DNA from 3 places in the Streptomyces kaniharaensis genome. Region 1 is predicted to be linked to each of the others. Evidence: riboswitches for the same ligand, from Rfam matches in the RefSeq annotation. Region 1 holds a riboswitch; each other region holds the start of a gene.

Region 1 (6,020 bases):
CAGCGGGACGGCCTCCTCCGCCTTGTCCAGCTCGGCCCGCACGTGCGCCCGGGCGGCCTCGATCTGCTCCTCGGAGGGCAGCTCGGCGCCGCCGAAGTGGCGCTCGGTCAGCCGGACGCAGCCGATGTCCACCGAGCGCGCCGCCCGCACGTCGTCCTCGCCGAGCACGAACTCGGTCGAGCCGCCGCCGAGGTCGAACACCAGGTACGGAGCGGGGAACTGGCCGCCGGTCAGCTCCTTGGTGGCGCCGACGAAGGACAGGTGCGCCTCCTCCTCGCCGCTCACCACCTCGGGCTCGACTCCCAGGATGTCGCGCACGCCCTTGACGTACTCGTCGCTGTTCTCGGCGTCCCGGGAGGCGCTGGTCGCGACGAAGCGGGTGCGGCCCGGGCCGACCCCGAACCCGGTGATGATCTCCTTGTACTCCCGGCAGGCCGCGAAGGTGCGGGCCAGGGCGTCCGGGTGCAGCCGGCCGGTCTGGTCCACGCCCTGGCCCAGCCGGTTGATGATCATCCGGCGGTCGAGGTCGGTGATCTGCCCGGTCTCCGGGTCCAGATCGGCGACCAGCAGGCGGATCGAGTTGGTGCCGCAGTCGATCGCGGCCACACGGGTCATGCTCACTCGGACTCCCGGGAAGAGGATTCCTGCGCGTCGCCCTCCTCGGCGGCGCGCTTCTTGGCGGCGCGCTCGGCGGTCTTCGCCTCCTTGGCGGCGATCACGGCCTCGTGGTCCTGCTCCTTGGCCCGGTTGCGGGCGACCCGCTCACCGGCGGCCTCGACCTCGGCCGGGGAGACGCACGGGCCCTTGGCCCACCAGTCCTCCAGCATGCCGAGCGCCTCGTCGCCGAGCGGATTGACGCCCTCGCCGGCCGCCAGCGAGTGGCCGGCCAGCACGTGCAGGCACTTGACCCGGTCCGGCATGCCGCCGGCGCTCGGGAAGCCCTCCAGCACCTCGATGGCGTCGCGCCGGGCGATGTAGTCCTCGTGCGCCTTCTGGTAGGCGGCGGCCAGCTCCGGGTCCTCGGCGAGGCGGGCGCTCTGCTCCTTCATCACGCCGTCCGCCTCCAGGGTGCCGATCAGCGAGGCGGCCTTGGGGCAGGTCAGGTAGTAGAGCGTGGGGAACGGCGTGCCGTCCGGCAGCCGGGGGGCCGTCTCCACGACGTCCGGGTTGCCGCAGGGGCAGCGGTGCGCCACGGCGCGCAGGCCGCGCGGCACCCGGCCGAGCTGGGCGGCGATGGCCGCGACGTCGGCGTCGGAGACGGCGGGGTGGTTCTCAGTGGTCATGGGAGGCGGGGTCTCCAACGGGGGACGGTGGGAGCGGACGGGTGGAGGGCGGGGCCAGGGCGGCGGTGTCGGCGGCGTCCACCGAGTCCCAGATGCTGGAGTACCAGGGCTTGGCGGCCTTCACCGGGCCGGTGGCCGTGCCGCCGGCGGGGGCGGGCGAGGCGGCGGAGGACGCGGGGGCGCCCTGTCCGGCCGGGTCCACCGCGATGTACGGGGTCTCCCCCGGCATCGCGTAGTGCAGCCGGGCGCGGGCCTGCGCCTTGACGTACTCCGGGTCCTGCCAGCGGGCCTTCTCCCGGCGCAGCTGCTCGACCTGCTGCCGGGCATGCTCGGCCTTCGCCCGCTGGGCGGAGATCTCGGCGCGCTGGGAGATGAACTGCCGCGTCGGGTAGGCGAGGATCGCCACGAGCGAGCAGAGCACCAGGACGAGGACGGTCGCCCGGCTCGTGAAGCGAGGCCGGGCCGCCAAGCCCGGGATCCTCCAGCCTGCCATCTCCCGTTCCCCTCCTGGTCGCGACGGTGCCCCGCCGTCCACCCTACGGGGTGAACGGCGGGGCACCGGTCAGGCGTGCGCTCAGCCCTCGTGCTTGAAGCGCGGGAAGGCGCCGCGGCCGGCGTACTCGGCGGCGTCGTCGAGGATCTCCTCGATGCGCAGCAGCTGGTTGTACTTGGCGACGCGCTCGGAGCGGGCCGGGGCACCGGTCTTGATCTGGCCGCAGTTGGTGGCGACGGCCAGGTCGGCGATGGTGACGTCCTCGGTCTCGCCGGAGCGGTGCGACATCATGCAGCGGTAGCCGTTGCGCTGGGCCAGCTCGACGGCGTCCAGGGTCTCGGTCAGCGAGCCGATCTGGTTCACCTTGACGAGCAGGGCGTTGGCGGTGCCGGTCTCGATGCCCTTGGCCAGGCGGGCCGGGTTGGTGACGAACAGGTCGTCGCCGACCAGCTGGACCTTGTCGCCCAGCTTGTCGGTCATGGCCTTCCAGCCGTCCCAGTCCGACTCGTCCAGCGGGTCCTCGATGGAGACCAGCGGGTAGGCGGCGACCAGCTCGGCGTAGTACTCGATGAGCTCGGCGGCGGAGAGGGCCTTGCCCTCGAACTGGTAGGCGCCGTCCTTGTAGAACTCGGAGGAGGCGACGTCCAGGGCCAGCGCGACGTCCTGGCCGGGCACGTAGCCGGCCTTCTGGATGGCCTCGACGATGAGGTCGAGGGCCTCGCGGTTGCTGTCCAGGTTCGGCGCGAAGCCGCCCTCGTCGCCGAGGCCGGTGGACAGGCCGCGCTCCTTCAGCACGCCCTTGAGGGTGTGGTAGACCTCGACGCCCCAGCGGACGGCCTCGGAGAAGGACTCCGCGCCGATCGGGGCGATCATGAACTCCTGGATGTCGACGTTGGAGTCCGCGTGCGACCCGCCGTTGAGGATGTTCATCATCGGAACGGGCAGGACGTGCGCGTTCGGGCCGCCCAGGTAGCGGAACAGCGGCAGGTCGCTGGCCTCGGAGGCGGCGTGCGCGACGGCCAGCGAGACACCCAGGATGGCGTTGGCGCCGAGCGAGGACTTGTCCGGGGTGGCGTCCAAGTCGAGCATGGCCTGGTCGATCAGGCGCTGCTCGGTGGCGTCATAGCCGACCAGCTCCGGGCCGATCTGCTCGATGACGGCCAGGACGGCCTTCTCCACGCCCTTGCCGAAGTAGCGGTTCTTGTCACCGTCGCGGAGCTCCAGCGCCTCGAAGGCGCCGGTGGAGGCACCCGACGGGACAGCGGCACGACCGGTGCTGCCGTCGTCGAGGCCGACCTCGACCTCGACCGTGGGGTTGCCACGCGAGTCGAGAATCTCACGGGCTACGACGACATCGATGGACGGCACGAGGCATCTCCTTGCGGAAGCAGGGGTCCGGCTGACGGTGGTGCTGTCGGCGGGACGATTGCGGAGTCGTTACGACCAGAGCCTAACCGCACGGGCTCCCGGGGCCACGTTGACCTGGGTCCCGTCTCACCGTGTGGCCCGACTACCCACCGGTAGTTCACCTGGTTGCCCCAACAAAGGGGGCGAACGCGGACGAAGGGGGCCGGAGCCGCCGCCCCCCTTCGTCCGGTGCCCCCAGATCAGCCGAGGTCAGCCGAGGTGCAGGACCTGGCCGGGGAGGATCAGGTTCGGGTCGCCGCCGACGGTGCCGCGGTTGCCGTCGTACAGCGCGTGCCAGCCGCCGGACACGCCCTGGGCGGCGGCGATGCTCGACAGCGTGTCACCGGCGTGCACGGTGTAGTCGTGGCCGCCCTGCGGCGCGGCCGGGGCGTGGTGGGTGGCGGCGGGAGCCGACTGGGCCGGGGCGGACGGCGCGTACTGGGTCGCGGCCTGGCCGGCGTACTGCTGGTAGACGCTCTGGTGGCTGGTCCAGTACCAGGCGCCGTTGTTCTGGTACCAGTACACCTTCGCGTCGGCGTCCCAGCCGGCCTTGCCGGAGAAGCCCGGGGCCTGGGGTTGGGCCTGCTGCTGGGGCTGGGCCTGCTGGGCGTGCTGATGGGCGTGCGGCTGGGCGGCCTGCTGCTGCACGGGCTTCTGAGCCGGCTTCGGCTGGGCGGGCTTCGCGGCGGGCTGCTGGGCATGCTGCTGGGCGGCGGGCTTGGCGTCCGAGGAGGAGTCGACGACGGCCGGAGCGCCGCCCTTCGACAGGCCGGCCTTCTTCGAGCAGACCGGCCAGGCGCCCGGGCCCTGCGAGGCCAGGACCTTCTCGGCCACCGAGATCTGCTGGGACTTGCTGGCCTGGTTGGCCTGCGGCGCGTACGCGGTGCCGCCGTACGCCTTCCAGGTGCTGGAGGTGAACTGCAGGCCGCCGTAGAAGCCGTTGCCGGTGTTGATGCTCCAGTCGCCGCCGCTCTCGCACTGGGCGACGGAGTCCCAGCCGGAGGCCGGGGCGGCGGAGGCGCCGGTGGCGGTGAGGATCGGCAGTGCGAGTCCGACGCCTGCCACACCTGCGACGGCGATGGCCTTCTCGGCCTGGGTGCGACGACGGTGACGGCCAGTTCCAACGAACAGCATGAAGAGGTCCCTCTCCGCACGCCTGCGAGGTGAGCTGTCGGGTTCGGACCGGGAGGTGGCCCGGCCGCCGTCAGCGGAAACGATTCCGCATGGGCGGCTTCACCCCAAGCCGTCGAGGAACGGCAAAAATCCTGGTTCCCCCGTCCCTGCCCAGGGTCTGGTCGGTTTCCCGTGACGCGGCGGGCAGGACTCGGCGTTCCGCGTACGAGGGTCCGCAGCTGCGAACTCCAGGGAGAGTAGACCGATCCTCAGACAAATCACAAGCTCATATCGTCGACATCACACCGGAATTACGTCGCGTGTTCAATCACCGGTCAACGGCAGATGTTTGTCCGGATTGATGGGTGTTCATGCTGGCGCCCGAGGTGCATGAGCGACGTGTCGTCAGCTGGTCGAGGCGCCGAGAACGGCATGCGGGGAGCGGCTCTCCGGACTGAATTCGACCGGAAGTTCACGCAGTCCGCGCATGATCAGACCGCCGCGCCAGCGCAGATTCTCCGGGGTTTCCGCCAGCCGCAGATCGGGCAGGCGGGAAAGCAGCGTGGCCAGCGCGCTGCGTCCTTCGAGCCGGGCCAGCGGCGCGCCGATGCAGTAGTGGATCCCGTGCCCGAAGCCCAGGTGCGGGTTGTCCGTCCGGGCCAGGTCCAGGGTGTTCTCGTCCGCGAACCGGGCCGGATCCCGGTCCGCCGCGGCGAGCACCACCAGCACCGGGTCGCCGACCGGGATGTCCACCCCGCCGATGGCCAGCGGCCGGGTCGCGAACCGCCACGTCGCCAGCTCCACCGGCCCGTCGTAGCGCAGGAGTTCCTCGATCCCGGTCTCCAGCAGCGCGGTCTCGCCACGGGCCACCGACTCCTGCAGCAACGCCCGCTGTCCGGGATTGCGCAGCAGCGCGTACGTGCCGTTGCCGATCAGGTTGACGGTCGTCTCGAAACCCGCGAAGAGGAGGATGAACGCCATCGCGGCGGCCTCGTTCTCGGTCAGGTGCTCGCCGTGGTCGCTCGCCCGGATCAGGCCCGAGATCAGGTCGTCCCCGAGCTCCAACCGCTTGCGGTGGATCAGCTCCAGCAGATACGCCCGCATCCGCTTCACCGCCCGCCCCACGCCGCCGCGTTGGCCGCTGCCGTGGCCCGGCTTCGTGTGTCTCAGCATCATGCCGGCCCAGTCGCGGAAGTCGTCCTGGTCCTCGGCCGGCACGCCCAGCATGTCGCAGATCGCGTAGATGGGGAGCGGGAACGCGAACTCGTGGATCAGGTCCGCCGAGCCGCGCTGCGCGAAGCCGTCGATCAGGCGGTCGGTGAGCTGCTGCACCCGCGGCTCGAACTCGGCCACCCGGCGCGGCGTGAACGCCTTCGACACCAGGCGGCGCAGCCGGGTGTGGTCCGGCGGGTCGATGTTCAGCAGATGCGTCATCAGGTCCGCCTGCCGCTCGCCCGGGATGCCCACCCGGCCGGTGCGGTGCGCCTGCTCGCTGTGGTGCGCCGGGTTCTTCGACAGCCGGCTGTCCGCCAGCGCCTGGCGCGCGTCCGCGTACCTCGTCACCAGCCAGGCCTCCACCCCGCTCGGCAGCGTGGTGCGGTGCACCGGGGCGTGCTCGCGCAGCCAGGCGTAGGCCGGGTACGGATCGGCGGCGAACTCCCACGTGAAGAGCGGCGGGCGGGCGTCATCGGGCTGAACTGGCATGGTTCGACCGTATCCGGTGG
Region 2 (6,020 bases), 1.9 Mb from region 1:
TTGCATCTGCAGTGAGCGCAGAGGACCATGGTGCACGTGCACCTGCACACCCCTGGCAATCCCGCGGGCTCCGCGTCGACCCCACGCGCGACTCCGTGCACCAGCCCGGCAGCGCCCCCCGCGCCACCGGGCGTTTGTGCGCGCGCGCCTGGTCGCGGGGGCCGTGCGGCCGAGCGAGTCGGAGGTGACCGGCATGACCCCGGCGGGTCCAGCCGTGTCCGCCCCCTTATGGGAGGAGCTCTTCATGAGCACCGGTACGGCTTTGGCGGTTGACCCCCTTGTGGTCACCTGTACGCTCGCTCCTCGCTTCGAAGCCGTCAGAACAGCGCGCGACTTCGCCAGAACCGCTCTTCAGCGCTGGGGCCTGATGGAGTTGTTCGACGATGTCGCGCTGGTGGCGTCGGAGCTGGTGACCAACGCCCTGCGGCATGCGATCGGCGCACGGCCCGACCCGTCGGGCGGCGCCCTGGGCGAGTACGACTTTCCCACACACGCGAGCGCGGACGGCCGGCTACCGATCCGAATAAGCCTCGTGCACCGTGCGCCCCAGATCGTCTGCGCGGTCAGCGACCCGAGCAGCATCGGCCCGGTCGCCCGGGAGGCCGACTTCGTGGCCGAATCGGGCCGCGGGCTGCACCTGGTGGACTCGTTCAGCCGCTCCTGGGGCTGGCACCCGCTGGGCGGCGGCAAGGTGGTCTGGGCACTGTTCGAGGCCGAACCGGAGGCGGCGATCCCCGAACTCGGCGGCCGGCACCGGCGTTCCGCCTAGCACCGGGCGAGCGCATCCGCGCGGAGGGAGACCCCGGGAGGCCCCCTGGGCCCGGCGGCCCGGCACTCCTCTGCGACCCTGGCACTCCCCGGTGGGCATTCCTCAGCCCCGGCTCACCCCCGAAAGGCCGGCCCCGAGGACCGGGCCCGAAAGCCCGAAAGACAAAGGCCGTCGCGGTGTCGGCACCCACGACGGCCCCCCGATGGCGGAGCGAAGGCCGGTCAGACGGCCAGGTGGTCGAACTCCCCGTCCTTGACCCCCAGCAGCATGGCGGCGATCTCGGCCCGGGTGTAGATGAGCGCCGGACCGTCCGGGAAGCGCGAGTTGCGCATCGCCACGTCGCCCCCCGGCAGGGCGGCGAACTCGACGCAGTTCCCCTGGGAGTTGCTGTGCAGGCTCTTCTGCCAGACCACTCCCGTCAGATCGGCTGCGGCCATCCCGTTGTACGCGCCGTGCTCGCCATACGAACCGTACGAGCCGTGCGTGTCCTGCGAGTCGTGCATAGAAGTCTCCCGAAGAGCCCCGGAGTTGCGGTCCAGCGCGGCGCCCCCGGCAGCCGCCGAACAAACGGGCCGGCCCCGTACCAGCCCGGCACAACGCCTCACTTGACGCGATGATAGCTGCTGTGCACGTGCATCAGCACGAGACATTGCAGGTGCACGAGGCCTTTCAATACCCGGCCCGAACTCTTCACGGACCCTTCCCCGACGACACGTAAAGGGACATAGCAGACTGAATCGGCAGGCTCCCGATGACCCGCCGTGAGCGGCTCCCCGCTGAATGTTGATCTTCGAGAGCCGGGAGTCGCACTCTCGTGACGCTCCGTCAGTTCAGCCTCGGACTGTGAGACATCTCACGCGCCGCCGGTGCAACGCAACCCCTCGCCGGGTACGTCTTCAGGAGATACCGGTGGGCGCGCGGGGGTTGGGGCAGGTATGCCCGGAATGCAGTGAATCATCCCGTGCGTACGGCCCCCTCGCCCGGCGCGCACACCACGCTCGCGCGAAACCGGCACGGCAGCCGACTGCAGCCCTGACGGGCCGATGTCCTACGATCTCCGCCATGAGCACCGCAGCCATTCCGGGCGCGCCATTGCCCGTCCGCACTCCAGGCTCCCGTGCGCGGGGGCGCCATCGCCGCCCCGAGCGCCCTGAGATCCCGGCCGGTTCCCCGGCCCTGGTGCTCGCCGTACCCGCGACCGCGGGGCCCGAGTCCCGCTCGGTCGTCGAGGAGCTGCTGTCGATCGTCCGCAGTGAGCAGAACGGCGTGCAGACCGCGGCGGGTTACCTCCCCGGCGACGCGGACGAGGACGAGGGCGGCCACGAGCACACCGTCGCCGAGCTGCTGGCCGAGGCCGCCGAGGCCGGCCTGCCCGCGCCGATCCTGGTACCGCTGGTACCCGGCCCGCACGGCTTCCTGACCGAGCTTCACGCGCTCGCCGCCGAGGCCGGCGCCCAGGTCACCGATGCGCTGGGCCCGCACCCGCCTGCTCGCCGAGGCCGTCCACGTGCGCCTGTCCGAGGCCGGGCTGGCCCGCGCCGACCGTGCCCGGCTGTTCGCCATCGCGACCGCCGCGGACGGCGTCGTGCTGACCACCGTCGGCGGCGAGGACGCCGCCGCCGCGGCCGGGATCACCGGCGTGCTGCTGGCCGCCCGGCTGGCCGTCCCGGTCGTCGCCGCCGCGCTCGACGTGCCCGGCTCGGTGGCCGCGGCCGTCGCGCACCTCAAGGAGACCGGCTCGGAGCGTCCCGCGCTGGCCCCGCTGGTGATCGGCCCAGAGGCGGACGCCGAGCTGCTCGCCGCGGCCGCCGAGGAGACCGGCTGCCCGTCCGCCGCGCCGCTGGGCGCATACCCGACGGTGGGCCAGCTGATCGCGTCCACGTACCTCGCCGCGCTGCCGGCCCCGTCGCCCGAGGCGCTGGCCGCGCTGGCGGAGGCCGAGGCGGCGGCTGCCGCCGAGGCCGAGGCGGCCGCTGAGGCCGAGGCGGCCGCTGAGGCCGCTCAGGGCGCCGAGGAGACTGCCGGCGAGTAGCAGGCCCACGCACAGCCCGAAAGGGCCCGGAACGGTGGCGTTCCGGGCCCTTTCGGCTTGCGGCGTACGGGAGTTAAGAGCTTAATGCGCTAGATGTCCGTTCTGTCGATGTTTGCCCATGGATGTTCTTCGACAACGGGAGCGGGCGAATCGCCGCCGCGACGCCTCCCGGGCGCGCACGCCGGAGCGCGACTCGACGCGCCGTCACCCATCTCCTGAAGCACAGACAGTTGTGCGCATCCACAGGCAGATTCCCGAAAGACGATCATTTCCGATCATGATGAGCGGCAGTTTTGGCACTTCCCACCAATCGGTGATGCGCGTCACAGCTATTTGCAGTTTGAACTTAAGTCTGCTTAACGTGCTCCCCGTTCGTGACCACACGGACCCAGTTCATCCGCAACGCCGAGTCCTGCCGTCGGGTGCACTGGCAGCGCGAAAACGCACCACGGCAGGAGCGGGGGACCCACAGGTAAGTCGCCCCGGACCATTCCTCGGAACGGTCCAGGGCTAGGGGTGAAGCCGCGCCCACGCGCGGCCGGGCAACTCCGGCCCGAATCCGACAGCTCACCTCGCAGGCGTGGGAGAGGACCGCGTCTTCATGCTGCCCACCAACGGCACTCGCCTGTCCAACCGCGCCCGCCGCGCGATCGCCGCCCTCGGCGTCGCAGGCATCGGTCTCACGATCCCCTGCCTCACCTCCGGCACCGCCTCCGCCGCCACCGTCGCCACCTGGGACAAGGTCGCCCAGTGCGAGAGCAGCGGCAACTGGAGCATCAACACCGGCAACGGCTTCTACGGCGGCCTGCAGTTCACCAACAGCACCTGGGCCGCGTTCGGTGGCACCTCGTTCGCCCCGCGCGCCGACCTGGCCACCAAGGACCAGCAGATCGCGATCGCCGAGAAGGTGCTCGCCGTGCAGGGCCCCGGCGCCTGGCCGGTGTGCTCCATCCAGGCCGGCCTGACCAAGGGCGGCGCCCCGGCCGCCGTCAACACCTCCGCCGCCGCCGCCAAGCCGGCCGCGCAGACCCCCGCCCCGGCCGCCAAGCCGGCCGCCGCCCCGGCCAAGGCCCAGACCCCGGCTCAGGCCCCCGCCCAGGCCCAGGCGTCCGCCGACGCGGCCAAGGGCACCGGGTCGCAGAGCTGGCAGGGCAAGAGCCAGAGCGCCCAGGCCCAGGACTACACCGTCGTCGCCGGCGACTGGCTGTCCGCGATCGCCGACAAGCACCACGTCCAGGGCGGCTGGCAGAAGCTCTACGACCTCAACCGCAGCACCATGACCGAGGGCGCGGACCGCATCTACCCGGGCCAGCGTCTGCACCTCGCCGACTCCGCCCAGAGCTCCACGGACGGCCACGCCGGCCAGAGCTTCAACTGGTTCAACCGCTCCTCGCAGTCCGGCCAGACCGCCACTGCCACCGCCGCCAAGCCGGCCGCGCAGGTCCAGACCATCGCCGCGAAGTCCGCCGCCCCCACCCAGGCGCAGGTGCAGGCCGCGGCTCCGGCCGCCGCCGGCAGCATGGCCGCCGCGGTCGCCTTCGCCGAGTCGAAGGTCGGCCAGGCCTACGTCTACGGCGGCACCGGCAACGGTGGTTGGGACTGCTCCGGCCTGACCCAGGCCGCGCTGCGCGCCGCGGGCGTCAACATCCCGCGCGTCGCCGCCGACCAGGCCGCCGCCAGCACCCACGTCTCGCTGGACAGCCTGCAGCCGGGTGACCTGCTGTTCTGGTCCAACAACGGCAAGGACTCCGGCGTCTACCACGTCGCGATCTACGTCGGCGGCGGCAAGTACGTCGAGGCCGCCAACCCGAGCGCGGGCGTGCGGATGCAGACCATCGCCAACTTCGCGCCGGACTTCGCCGGCCGCGTCTGAGGACAGTCGGCGGGAGCCGTGGTCACGGGCGAGGTGACCGGCGACGGTGACGGGTCACCGGTCGCCAGGGACGGCTAACAGATGACAGCGAACAGCTGACAGATAACAGATGTTGAAATCTGTTATCTGTCAGCTGTCGTCTGCTAGCGGTCGCCCCGGGGAGAGGGCTGGTCGCTCCTCCCCGGGGCTTCGGCCTATCCGCGTGGTCAAACCTCCGCCCGACGGGCATGCTGCTGCTCTGCACCCGAGGAGGAGTCACCATGGCCCTGGTCACCGTCACGCTCGACGCGAACCTCGCGATCGACGCGATGATGCTCTCCGGTACCAAGAACCCGCAGGACGCCGTCGAACTGGTCCTGCGCGACTACCTGGCCCGCGGCCGCCGTACCGAGGCCCGTACCGGCGACGCCGCCGACAGCCAGCGGCTCACCGCCGACCGCCCGCCGGTCCAGGAGGGCTGAGCCGGCAACCCGACCGGACACGGCGAAGGGCCTGGAGAGCAACCGGCGGTTTCTAGTGGTCGTTGCAACACGTGGTCGGTTGTCTAGGCCGCGAGGAGTTTAGCCAGACGCTCGGCTGGGGTTTCCCAGCCGAGCGTTTTGCGTGGGCGGCGGTTGAGCTGGTCGGCGACGGCGGCCAGGTGCTCGGGCGTGTGGACCGACAGGTCGGTGCCCTTGGGGAAGTACTGCCGCAGCAGGCCGTTCGTGTTCTCGTTGGAGCCGCGCTGCCAGGGACTGGCCGGGTCGCAGAAGTAGACCGGGATGTCGGTGGCCAGGCTGAACTCCGCGTGCCTGGCCATCTCGCTGCCCTGGTCCCAGGTCAGGGACCGCTTCAGCTGGACCGGGAGTGTCCGGGCGGTGGCCACTAGGGCGTCGCGGACGGTCTCGGCGGTGTGGTCGCCGGGCAGGTGCAGCAGCATCACGTAGCGGGTCGAACGCTCGACCAGGGTGCCGATCGCGGACTTGTGCTCCTTGCCGAGGATCAGATCGCCCTCCCAGTGGCCGGGGACGGCCCAGTCCTCGGCCTCGGCGGGGCGCTCGCTGATCATGACCATCGGGTCGGTGAAGCGGGAACGCCGGCAGTTGGCCTGCCGCTGGGGCCTGCGGCGGGCCCGGCCTGAGCGCAGGGCACCGGCGAGCTCGCGCCGCAGCTCGCCGCGGCCCTGGACGTAGAGCGCCTGGTAGACGGTCTCGTGGACCACGTGCATCTCCGGCCGGTCGGGGAACTGTCGACGTAGAGCGTGGCAGATCTGCTCCGGGCTCCACTGCTCGTCCAGCATCGCCTGGACGGCGGCGTGCAGCTCGGGGTTCTCGGTGATCTTGCGGGCCTTGGGGCGGGGTCGGCGA
Region 3 (6,020 bases), 2.2 Mb from region 1:
GGCGGCTTCCCTGCGGCGACGTCACGGGCCAGCTCGGGGGCGATCTGCCGGGGCGAGCGGCCGCAGTCCCGGTAGGCCGTCCAGTCGGCGACGCCTTCCGAGAGCCAGAGCGGCGTCCAGGCGCGGGTGTCGGCCCGGGTCGCGACGTGGGTGGCCTCGTGGGTGACGACGGCCTGCCGGCCGAAGTCGCTGAGCCGCCCGTACGTCTCGGGGTTGATCAGCACCCGGTCCGCCGGGGCGTGCCGGGGTGCACCGGGGGCGGCCACGGTGACCGCCGCCATGCCCGTCCAGCCGGCCGGGTCGGCCTCCAGCAGGCGGGCGAACTGCGCTTCGGTGGCGGGCAGTTCGAGCAGCAGGCGGCCTGCCCAGCCGGCGCCCCAGACCGCGCTGACCGCGGGGGCGGCCCGGTCGCCGACCGCGAGCAGGCCGGCCGGGTCGGGACCGTCGGCCAGGCCCAGCACCAGGCAGTGCGCGCCCTGCGCGGACCGACCGGTGCCGAGGTCCCAGAGCGCCGGGGGCCCGCTCGCGCTCTCCTCCCGTTCGACCCGCCAGCCGTCGCCGGCCCGTGCCAGCGCGAGGCGGCGCGGGTACACCGTGGGGTATTCGTCGTACCCGGCGACCCGGACGGCCAGGTCGGCCGCGACGGTCAGCCGGTCCGGACCGCCGTCCGCGGCGAGCAGCAGATTGCGGTAGCCGGCCTCGGCGAGCGGCAGCCCGGACGCGCCGGGCAGGGCCCGTGCCCGTTCGTCCAGCAGCGCCGCCACCTCGGCGCGCCCTTCCGCCGCCGCGCGGCCCCGGGCGGGCGCCGCGGGGGCGGCGGGCGGCAGGGACAGCTGGACCAGCCCGCCGGCCGCGAGCAGCAGCGCGCCGCGGCGGGAGAGGACGCAGGACCGTATCGCGGCCGGGGTCGGGCTCAGAGCCGGACCACCCCGGCGACCGGCATCGCGTTGACGCTCTCGTAGCGGACCTTGGCGCCCGGGTAGGGGGCGTGCACGATCACCCCGCCGCCGGCGTACATGCCGACGTGGTGCATGTCCCGGTAGAAGATCACGAGGTCTCCCGGTCGCGCTTCGGAGAGGCTGACCCGCTGGCCGGCGTATGCCTGGGCCTGCGAGGTGCGCGGCAGGGTCACTCCCGCCTGCCGCCAGCTGTAGTACATCAGACCGGAGCAGTCGAACGTGCGGGGCCCGGCGGATCCGTAGACGTACGGGGATCCGATCATCCTCACGGCGGCCGCCAGCGCCGCCGCGCCGCGGTCGGAGGCCGGCGGGACGGTGCCGAGGTCCAGCCGGTCGGTGCCCCGGGTGGCGCGCTGCTCGGCCTCGTGGGCGTCCTGCGCGGCCATCCGGGTCCGCTCGGTGGCACCCAGGCCGTTGAGCAGCTTCTGGGCCTTGGCGAGCCGCTGCTGGATCTGCTCCTTGCTGTCGGCGAGCGAGCGCCGGGCCTGGTCGAGCTCGGCGAGCTTGCCGGTGGTCTCGGCGCGGCGCTGGTCGAGCCGGCGCTGGCGGGTGACCAGCTCGTGCAGCGTGTCGTTCTGCCGCTCGGCGGCCTGGTCGAGGGTGCGGGCCCGGGTGAGGTACCCGTCCGGGTCGGTGGCGAGCATCAGCTGGACGGCCCGGGTCATGCCGCCGCCGCGGTACTCGGCGCCGGCCACCGTGGCGAGGTCGCCGCGCAGCTGGTTGAGCTGGTCCTGGGCGACGGCCATCTCGCCCTGGAGGATGGTGGTCTCGCCCTGGAGCCGCTGCTGGGCCTCCTGGGCGGCGTTGTACTTCTCCGACGCCTGCTCGGCCTCGTTGTACAGCTGCTCGACCTGCGCCTTGACGTCGCCGCGGTTCGGCGCGTCCGGCACGGGGGCGCCGTGGGCGCTGCCGCCGGCGGTGACGCCGAGGGCGGTGGTGGCGGCCGCGGTCAGTACCAGCGCACGGGCGAGCAGTTGGGAACGGCGGTGCACGGGCATGACGGCGGCGGCTCCAAATCCTGCGGCACGGCCCCGCCGCCGCACCGGAGCGGGCGGCCTGGAAGCGGGAGTCCGGTGGCAGACGTTAGCGAGTCCGGGCAACCGAGTCCAAACCCTTCCCAACCCGAATATTTGACATCTAATCGGACATCAGTCCGAGTCCGGGGAAAAGCCGCAGGCCCGGCCTTCCGTGGTGGAAGACCGGGCCTGCGAGGGCCTGAAGGGGGATCAGACGCGCACGATGGCGGAGAGCGGCATGTTCGAGACCGCCTCGTAGCGGACGTAGGCGCCCGGCTTCGGCGCGTGCAGCACCTGGCCGTTGCCGGCGTAGATGCCGACGTGGTGGGCGTCGCTGAAGAAGATCAGGAGGTCGCCGGGCTGGGCCTGGGAGAGGTCCGTACCGATCCGGGTGCCGGCGTGGGCCTGCTCCTGCGAGGTGCGCGGCAGCGACACGCCGGCCTGGTCGAACGCCCAGACCATCAGGCCGGAGCAGTCGAAGGAGTTCGGGCCGGTGTCGCCCCAGCCGTACGGGCTGCCGACCTTGCTGGCGGCGTAGGACAGCGCGGCGGCACCGTGCGAGCTGCCGGGGGCCGGCTTGGCGACCGGCGAGGAGCTCGGCGAGGAGCTCGGCTGCGAGCCCAGGCCGGTGCGGGTGCTGTCGCGGGAGGCGCGGTCGGCGGCCTGCTGGGCGGCCTTGGCGGCGTCCGCCTTGGCCTTCGCGTCGGCGGCGGCCTTCTCCTCGGCCGCGCGGAGCGCCTGGCGCTCCTGCTCGGTCAGGGTGTTGAGCAGGTCCTGGGCGGCCCTGAGCTTGCCCTGGACCTCCTCCTTGGCGGTCTTGAGCTGCTGCGTGGTGGTGTCCAGCTCGGCGAGCTTGGCCTGGGCCTCGTTGCGGTCCTGGTCGAGCTTGCGCTGCTGCTCCTGGAGCTCCTTCAGCTGACCCTTCTGGGTGCTGCCGGCCTGGTTCAGGGCGTCGGCCTGGCTGAGGAAGTTGTCCGGGCTGGCGGAGAACATCAGCTGGACGGTCGGGGATATGCCCCCGTTGCGGTACTGCTCGCCGGCGATCTCGGCGAGTCCGCCCTGCAGGTCGGTCACCTGCGCCTGCTGGCGCGCCACCTGGTCCTGCAGGCTGCCGACCTGCTTCTGCAGCTCCTGCTGCTTGGCCTGGGCGGCGTTGAACTTCTCCGTCGCGACCTCGGCCTGCTCGTTGAGCTGGTCGACCTGCTCCTTGACCTGGTCCTTGGTCGGCGCCGGGTCGGCGTGGGCACCGGACTGCGCGGAGAGGGCGACGGTTGCAGCGGCGACACCGGTCAGGATGGACACACGGGTGCGGCTGGCGGGCTTGGGACGACGATGGGACGCCACGAAGGCGGGCTCCTTCTTCCTAGGTCCGCCTACCGGGTGAGCTGACGGGTTCGGGCCGGAAGCATGCCCTACGACGCCTCACAGCCGTTCCACCGGCCGACCTGGCGCCGATTCACCCCGGAGGAACGTGGTTCCCCGGCTCCGTTCCACAGCTCCCCCGACCACTGGGCTCCCCGTCGGACAGGCGCTTCGACCTGCCCCGCTGCTTCACGAACTCGACGGAAACCACCGCCGCCACCCTGGCTGGGTGATCGACAGTGCGGTGGTTCGGGGCACGACCCTAGTAACTGAACCGTGATCCGTTCAAATCCTTGTCAGAAAAAAAGCGGTAGAGGAACCAAGTTCATTTGTGAAGATGACCGATGGTGATCGCCGCCGTACGCAAAGCTGATCACCGATCACCAATTGGGGTACGGCGCGAACAGAAGCGAACGCGCCACCCCGTGCAGAGGTGGCGCGGATCACAGGGGCGACGACTCCTCGGTGTCGGGCCGTCAGACCCGGCGGATGGTGTTGATCGGCATCGCGTCGGCCTTCATCACCTTGACCACGTCACCGGTGTGCGGCGCGTGCACCACCATGCCGTTGCCGATGTACATCCCGACGTGGTGCCGGTCGCTGCCGTAGATGACGAGGTCGCCCGGCTGGGCCTGGTCCAGCGAGGGCACCCGGGTGCCGACGTCGCCCTGCTCCTGCGAGGTGCGCGGCAGCGAGACGCCGGCCTTCCCGTACGCCCAGACCATCAGGCCCGAGCAGTCGAAGGTGTTCTCCCCGGTGGCGCCCCACACGTACGGCGAGCCCTGCTTGCTCATCGCCTTGGCGACGGCCACGGCCGCGTACCCGCTCGCCGGCGGCAGGTTGCTGAGGTCGACCCGGTCGCTGCCGCGCGAGGCGCGGTCGTCCTGCGCCTGCTGGGCGCGCAGCGCGGCGCGCTCGGAGGCGCTGAGCGAGTTCAGCAGGTCCTGCGCCGCCTTGAGCTTCTGGTTGACGTCCGCCTTGGCCTGGTTCAGGTCCTTGGTGGTGGCGTCGAGCGAGGCGAGCACCGCGGCGGCCTCGGCCTTCTCCTGGTCCAGCCGGCGCTGCTGGTCCAGCAGGCCCTTGAGCGCCTCGGCCTCGCTGGTGCTGGCCTGCTGCACGCTGGAGGCCTTGTCCAGGTAGCCGGCCGGGTCGGAGGAGAGCATCAGCTGCACGGACGGGTCGATGCCGCCGGTGCGGTACTGCTCGCCCGCCACGCCCGCGAGGCCGGCCTGAAGCTGGGTCATCTGCTCCTGGCCGCGGGCCACCTGGTCCTGCAGCTGGTCGGCCTGCTTGCGCAGCTGGTCGGCCCGCTCCTTGGCGCCGTTGAACTTCTCCGCCGCCTGCTCCTGCTCCTGCTGGAGCTGGTCGATCTGCGCCTTGACGTCCGACTTGTTCGGCTGCGGCGCGGCGTGCGCGGCCACCTGGGCGGAGAGGGCGACCGCGGTCGCAGCGGCAGCGGTGAGCACGGAGACCCGCGCGCGGCTCGGCTGCTTGGGACGGCGGTGGGAGGCCAAGGGACGGGCTCCTTCTTCCATCGGCCTCACCCGATCGAGTGAGAATCCGGAAAATAGGTTTGACGCCAGACCCTAGTGAAGATCTAAGCGTTCCGCCACTCCCTCGAAGGCGTGAACTCACACCTTCAGAGTGACTTCACCAGATCCCCCCATCCCCCCGAAAAGGGTTCTGACCAGGCATCATCCCGATCCGAAGGGGGTCACCCCCGGTCAGGGCCGGGCCAGCCGATTCAGCAGCAGCACCGAGGCGACGGGGCGCGCGCCGGCCTTCCGCACGCCCTCCGCCACCTCCCGGTCGGTGGAGACCACCACCACCGGGCGGCCCTGCGGCTCGGCCCGCACCAGGCGGCGGATCAGCTCGTCCGCCGTCTCGCCGGTCCGGCTGAACCGTACCCGAACCCCGCGCGGCGGCGCCATGATGACCGGCACGTCCAGGTCCTGCCCGTCGAACACACAGGTGACCTCCGCCTGCGTGCGCTGGGCCAGCATCGCCAGCCCGCCCAGCAGCCGGATCCGCTGCTGCTCCAGCGGCAGCGTCGGATAGCCGGTCTTGGTCACGTTGTAGCCGTCCACCACCAGGTGCACCTGCGGGATCGCCAGCAGCTGGTCCAGCAGCGCCGGATCGTCCTCCGCCAGCCCGCGCCGGGCCACGTCGTGCGGCGAGGCCGCACCCGGCACCACCGCCTCCACCAGGTCCGCCGGGCGGATCTGCGACACCGGCAGCGCCAGCTCCCGCTGGAGCCCCTGCGCCGACTGCAGCACGGTGTCCAGCAGCAGCCGCAGCCGCATGTCCTCGACGCTGCGCCCCTCGCGAGCCGACCGGCGGCCCTGCTCGGCGGCGTTCTCCAGCTCGGAGACCCGGTGCCGCAGCCGCCGCGCCTCGCTCTCGGCGGCGCTGCGCTCGGCCGCCGCCTGCGCCCGCAGCGTCTCCAGCTCCCCGGCCAGCCGGCGGGTCTCGGCCTGCGCCCGGCGGGTGTCGCTCTCCAGCGACCGCATCTTCCGGCGCAGCGCGTCGGCCTCCCGGCGGACGTCCTCCGACTCGGCCCGCTGCCGGTCCAGGTCCGCCCGCGCGGCCGCACGCACCTCGGTCAGCTCGGCCTGGAGCTTCTCCGCCAGCCGGGCCGCCTCCGCCGCCGCGCCCTCGGCGTCGGCCCGCTCGGCCTCCTCGC

Evidence for each region. A riboswitch is a leader RNA that binds a small molecule or an ion and turns the genes downstream of it on or off. The one in region 1 is predicted to bind cyclic di-AMP.
Region 2: another riboswitch for cyclic di-AMP. It lies ahead of F7Q99_RS43230 (transglycosylase family protein); the one in region 1 lies ahead of F7Q99_RS43170 (transglycosylase family protein).
Region 3: another riboswitch for cyclic di-AMP. It lies ahead of F7Q99_RS06210 (NlpC/P60 family protein); the one in region 1 lies ahead of F7Q99_RS43170 (transglycosylase family protein).

Annotation. Positions count from the first base shown of each region.
Region 1 is NZ_WBOF01000001.1:3,523,428-3,529,447, reverse strand. It holds gene F7Q99_RS16160 (Ppx/GppA phosphatase family protein) at 1-615, opposite strand, end outside; partial or broken gene F7Q99_RS16155 (DUF501 domain-containing protein) at 774-1,301, opposite strand; gene F7Q99_RS16150 (FtsB family cell division protein) at 1,273-1,752, opposite strand; gene eno (phosphopyruvate hydratase) at 1,858-3,144, opposite strand; gene F7Q99_RS43170 (transglycosylase family protein) at 3,394-4,317, opposite strand; cyclic di-AMP (ydaO/yuaA leader) riboswitch at 4,323-4,490, opposite strand; gene F7Q99_RS16135 (cytochrome P450 family protein) at 4,702-6,000, opposite strand.
Region 2 is NZ_WBOF01000001.1:5,422,209-5,428,228, reverse strand. It holds gene F7Q99_RS24265 (ATP-binding protein) at 245-769, shown strand; gene F7Q99_RS24260 (DUF397 domain-containing protein) at 991-1,272, opposite strand; partial or broken gene F7Q99_RS24255 (hypothetical protein) at 1,832-2,696, shown strand; cyclic di-AMP (ydaO/yuaA leader) riboswitch at 3,234-3,395, shown strand; gene F7Q99_RS43230 (transglycosylase family protein) at 3,382-4,674, shown strand; gene F7Q99_RS24245 (hypothetical protein) at 4,935-5,135, shown strand; gene F7Q99_RS24240 (IS30 family transposase) at 5,219-6,020, opposite strand, start outside.
Region 3 is NZ_WBOF01000001.1:1,357,509-1,363,528, forward strand. It holds gene F7Q99_RS06200 (hypothetical protein) at 1-764, opposite strand, end outside; gene F7Q99_RS06205 (C40 family peptidase) at 914-1,957, opposite strand; gene F7Q99_RS06210 (NlpC/P60 family protein) at 2,186-3,319, opposite strand; cyclic di-AMP (ydaO/yuaA leader) riboswitch at 3,330-3,483, opposite strand; gene F7Q99_RS06215 (C40 family peptidase) at 3,814-4,851, opposite strand; gene F7Q99_RS06220 (NYN domain-containing protein) at 5,062-6,020, opposite strand, start outside.